DNA from 2 places in the Rhodococcus wratislaviensis genome. Region 1 is predicted to be linked to the other one. Evidence: riboswitches for the same ligand, from Rfam matches in the RefSeq annotation. Region 1 holds a riboswitch; the other holds the start of a gene.
What was found. A riboswitch is a leader RNA that binds a small molecule or an ion and turns the genes downstream of it on or off. The one in region 1 is predicted to bind glycine.
Positions count from the first base shown of each region.

Region 1 (2,469 bases):
ATGGTGCGGTCGAGCGCGAGGTCCTTGTCCGACAGGGTGCGCAGGAAGCGCAGCATCGCCGTCTCGGACCGGTGACTGTGGAACACGCCGTGCTGCAGGTAGTCCGACGTCCGGGCAAGTGCCGACGGCAGTTCGGGCACCGCGACGGTCGTCGGCAGTGCGCCGAACACGGCGACCACCCGCCGCACGATGTCGTCGGTCGTGCACTCGTCGCAGGCGATCGCGACGTGGTCGGCGTCGACGAGACGGAGGTTGATCCCGTCGCGATCGGCGAGTGCCACGATCGTCTCGGCGCCCGCCGGGACCCGCACGAGAACCGTGTCGAAGAAGGTGTCGTGGACGATCGTGTGACCGGCGGCGCGGAGGCTGCCGGCGATGGTCGTCGCGTGGGCGTGCACCTGGTTCGCGATGGCGCGCAACCCTTCCGGGCCGTGGTATGCGGCGTACATCGCGGCGACGTTGGCGAGCAATGCCTGCGCCGTGCAGATGTTGCTGGTTGCCTTGTCACGCCGGATGTGCTGTTCGCGGGTCTGCAGCGCCAGCCGGTAGGCGGTCTTCCCGTCGACGTCGACGGATACTCCGACGAGGCGGCCGGGCAGCATGCGCTCGAGTCCGCCGCGCACGGCCATGTAGCCGGCGTGCGGTCCGCCGAAGAACAGGGGCACACCGAAACGCTGCGCCGACCCGACCGCGATGTCTGCGCCCTGCTCGCCGGGCGGCGTCAGGATCGTCAGCGACAGCAGATCCGCCGCGACGGTGGTCAACGCACCACGCGCCTTCGCCGCGGCGATCATCGCAGCCAGGTCGCGCACCGCGCCGCTCGCCCCGGGCGCCTGGAAGACCACCCCGAACATGTCACCGTCGGGCAGTTCCCCGGACAGGTCCGCGACCACCACCTCGATGCCCACCGCCTTCGCTCGTCCCCGGACGACGGCCAGGGTCTGCGGCAGGCAGTCCGCGTCGAGGACGACGCGGTTGGTGGCGGCCTTCGGCTTGTTCGCGCGCCGCATCAGCAGCACCGCCTCCATCACGGCGGTTGCCTCGTCGAGCAGCGAGGCGCCGGCCAGGGGAAGCGCGGTGAGATCCTCGATGACGGTCTGGAACGTCAGCAGCGCCTCCAGCCGGCCCTGGGAGATCTCCGGCTGGTACGGGGTGTAGGCCGTGTACCAGGCCGGGGACTCCAGGATGTTCCGCCGCAACACCGCGGGCGTGACGGTGTCGGAGTATCCGAGACCGATCATCTGGACGCGGGTCTCGTTGCGCTCCGACAGGGCCCGCAGATCGGCGAGCACCTGCTGCTCGGACCGCCCCGCGGGCAGACTCAGGGGCTGTGAGCTTCGGATCTGCTCCGGCACCGCGCTGTCGATCAGGTTCGCCAGGGTGTCGTAGCCGAGGGTGCCGAGCATGCGCCGGGACGCGTCGGCGTCCGGGCCGATGTGGCGCGAGGGAAAGTCGCTGGTGAGGGGCACGCCATGAGTGGCGGTGCGGGTTTCTGCTGGCACGAGGTGACTCCGGTTTCGTTGAGTCCGGACCGCACCGGACATCGACAAGGGGGCACCTCCCCGCTCTGTCCTGAAACCTGAGAGTTTGGGCGCACCGCAACTGCGGCGTGCTCTTCACCTTCGGTAAGTTCCGGCCGTACGGCCGACGCTTTCTCCAGAGTTGCCTCTGCGCTGCGGTACTGGGGCCTGAGAGATTCCCGGGGAGGAAGTTGCTCCTACGGCGCCTCCGAGACGGAGGTTCTCCCGCTGCGCGTCAACGGCGTCTTCAGTTGTGATTGGCCAAACAGTACACAGGAGCCCCGGGTTTGTCTCCTCGGACCGACGGTCTTGCCAAAAGTCCACGTCGTTTGGCATCCTCGATGCATCTTCGCTCCGACGTGACCGCACACGCCGGGCGACCAGAGCCCAGATGCTTGCAGCCGCAACGGTTGTCGATGTGTGCTCGCTCTCCCCGCTCACCCTTCCCGGTGCCGCGCTGTCCACCGCGCGGGCCCGACGTCGCATACCGACCGGTTTCGACCGGTCCTAGGAGTTCACATGACTGCAGTCCCTGACGGCCGCCGACTGCTCCGCCTCGAAGTCCGCAACGCAAAGACCCCGGTCGAACGCAAACCGTCGTGGATGAAGGTGCAGATGCGGACGGGCCCCGAATACCGGGAACTCGCAGCCCTCGTCGAACGCGAGAACCTGCACACCGTGTGCCAGGAGGCCGGGTGTCCCAACATCTTCGAATGCTGGGAGGACCGTGAGGCGACGTTCCTCATCGGCGGAAGCCAGTGCACCCGGCGGTGCGACTTCTGCCAGATCGACACCGGCCGTCCCGCCGCACTCGATCGGGGAGAGCCCAGGAGGGTCGCGGAGTCGGTACAGACCATGGGCCTTCGATACGCCACCGTCACGGGCGTGGCCCGCGATGATCTGCCGGACGGCGGCGCCTGGCTGTACGCCGAGACGGTGCGGCAAATTC
Region 1 is NZ_CP150488.1:1,853,395-1,855,863, forward strand. Features, by position in the region: gene gcvP (aminomethyl-transferring glycine dehydrogenase) at 1-1,469, opposite strand, end outside; glycine riboswitch at 1,667-1,758, opposite strand; gene lipA (lipoyl synthase) at 2,040-2,469, shown strand, end outside.

Region 2 (2,469 bases), 2.2 Mb from region 1:
GACGACGACGGCCCCGGTCTTGCGGAGCGCCGCAGCCAGGGAGCGCGCCGTGTTCGCCACGCGCAGGGCGATCGCCTTCAGTCCTTCGGCACCGTGGTAGCTGGCGTACATGGCCGCCAGAATCGCCAGCAGCACCTGAGCGGTGCAGATGTTCGACGTCGCCTTCTCGCGGCGGATGTGCTGCTCGCGGGTCTGCAGCGCCAGTCGGTACGCCTTGTCGCCGTCGGCGTCGACGGAGACGCCCACCAGACGGCCGGGGAGTTGACGTGCATGCTTGGTGTGCACGGCGAGGTAGCCGGCGTGCGGGCCACCGAAGCCCATCGGGACACCGAACCGCTGCGTGGTGCCGAAGCAGGCGTCGGCCCCGATCTCGCCGGGCGGGGTGAGGAGGGTGAGCGCCAGCAGATCCGCCCCGACCGCGACCAGTGCGCCGCGCTCGTGGGCGGCGGCGATCACGTCGGTGTAGTCGACGATGCGACCGGACCCGCCGGGCATCTGCGCGAGGACACCGAAGAAGTCACCGTCCGGGAGGCCGGCGGACAGGTCGGCCACCACGATCTCGATGCCGAGCGGCTCGGCCCGGGTCTCGACGACGGCCAGCGTCTGCGGGAACAGGTCGGAGTCGACGACGAACCGCGGGGACTTGCTCTTGCTCGCCCGGCGCAGCAGCGTCATCGCCTCGGCGGCGGCGGTGGCCTCGTCGAGCATCGACGAGTTGGCGACCTCCATGCCGGTCAGGTCGGCGACCATCGTCTGGAAGTTGAGGAGGGCTTCGAGGCGGCCCTGGCTGATCTCGGGCTGGTACGGCGTGTAGGCCGTGTACCAGGCCGGGTTCTCGATGATGTTCCGGATCAGGACCGGCGGGGTGAGGGTGTCGTAGTAGCCGAGACCGATCATGGACGTCGCCACGGTGTTCTGCGCGGCGAGTGCGGACAGTTCGGCGAGCGCCTCGTGCTCGGATACCGGTGCGGGCAGTGCGTCGAGGCCGTCGGCGATGCCGCCCGTGACCCCGTCCAGGATGACGGCGGGGACGGCCTTCGACGCGAGGTCGTCGAGCGAATCGGCTCCGACCAGTTCGAGAATGTGCGCGAGTTCCGCAGCGTTCGGGCCGACATGACGATCGGCGAATGTACGGCTTCCAGCGTCGATCACGACAACTCCCAAGCAGTTCGGAGGATCAGGACACGCCCCGCGTAGCGGAACGTCCCTCCCCCTCTGTCGCCTGCTCGAGTCGAGCGCCTGAGAGATTCGGTACCGTCGTTCGCGTGTGAAGACGGCCCTTTCCCCGTGGGCGGGTGGGTGCTCCCACCGCTTTCCAGAGACGTCGGAGCCCGCACGGTCCTGTCTGCCTGAGAGATTGACGGGGAGGTGTTGCTCCTTCGGCGCCCGAACTCCCGCACACACGATGTTTCTGTGCTTGCAGTGCCCGGAACTCTCCCGCACGGCGTCGACGCACCGCCCAGTCTATGTCACGGCTGCAGATGGCGGCGCAGGCAGCGCCGCCGCCGACGGATACGGGCTAGCCTGTCTTGCGGCTCGCTCGGTTCTTGCGCCGCGACGCCAGTTCGTCCTCGGGGCTCTGCTCGCTCTCGCCGCCGTCGGCGCGCTCTGCCGGGAAATCGGCGATGGTGCCGGTCAGTTCGCGCATCGCACCGCTCACCGCGATACCGAAGACACCCTGCCCGCCCTGGAGCAGATCGACGACCTCTTCCGGGGACGTGCACTCGTAGACCGTGGTCCCGTCCGAGAAAAGTGTGATCTTGGCCAAGTCCCGCACTCCGCGCTTACGGAGGTGGTCGACGGCCACTCGGATGTTCTGCAGGGATATTCCGGTGTCGAGCAGACGCTTGACGATTTTGAGGACGAGGATGTCTTTGAACGAGTACAGCCGTTGGCTGCCCGAGCCTGCTGCGCCACGAATGGACGGCACGACGAGGGATGTGCGAGCCCAGTAATCGAGCTGGCGGTAGGTGATTCCCGCGATCTGGCAGGCGATGGGGACGCGGTATCCGACGAGGTCGTCGGGCACGGAATCGTCCGGGAAGAGGCCCGGTTGGATCTCCTCGGAGCTGAATTCGGACTCGGCAACGTTGTCGCCGGGCGCAAGATTCAGCGCATTCTCCTGCGGCCGATCTCCCACTGACTACTCCCTCTCGCATGTTGCACTGAACCCGACGATCAGTGCGCCTGTGACGCGCGTCGCCAGTGTCCGCGGCACAGCCGCAGCACATCGGGCGGCGCAAGCGCCACCAGTGACATCGAGCTAGTCCGTACCCTGAACCTACTCAGCGTACGCCCGATACAATCTGCAGGGCAGAAAATCACTGCACCGAACGCTATGACTCCGAAGAGACCGGGTCAACGCAACGCGCCGGGAGAACGTCAACCGTTACCGCGCCCGAGGCTTTTCTGCAGGTGCACATCAGCCGTCAGTGGCCTTGAAATCGTCCGGCGACACGGACTCGAGGA
Region 2 is NZ_CP150488.1:4,020,164-4,022,632, reverse strand. Features, by position in the region: gene gcvP (aminomethyl-transferring glycine dehydrogenase) at 1-1,152, opposite strand, end outside; glycine riboswitch at 1,327-1,450, opposite strand; gene WKC72_RS18545 (MerR family transcriptional regulator) at 1,520-2,140, opposite strand; gene WKC72_RS18540 (bifunctional nuclease family protein) at 2,423-2,469, opposite strand, start outside.
Region 2: linked by a shared signal. The riboswitch ahead of gcvP (aminomethyl-transferring glycine dehydrogenase) and the one ahead of gcvP (aminomethyl-transferring glycine dehydrogenase) in region 1 are both predicted to bind glycine.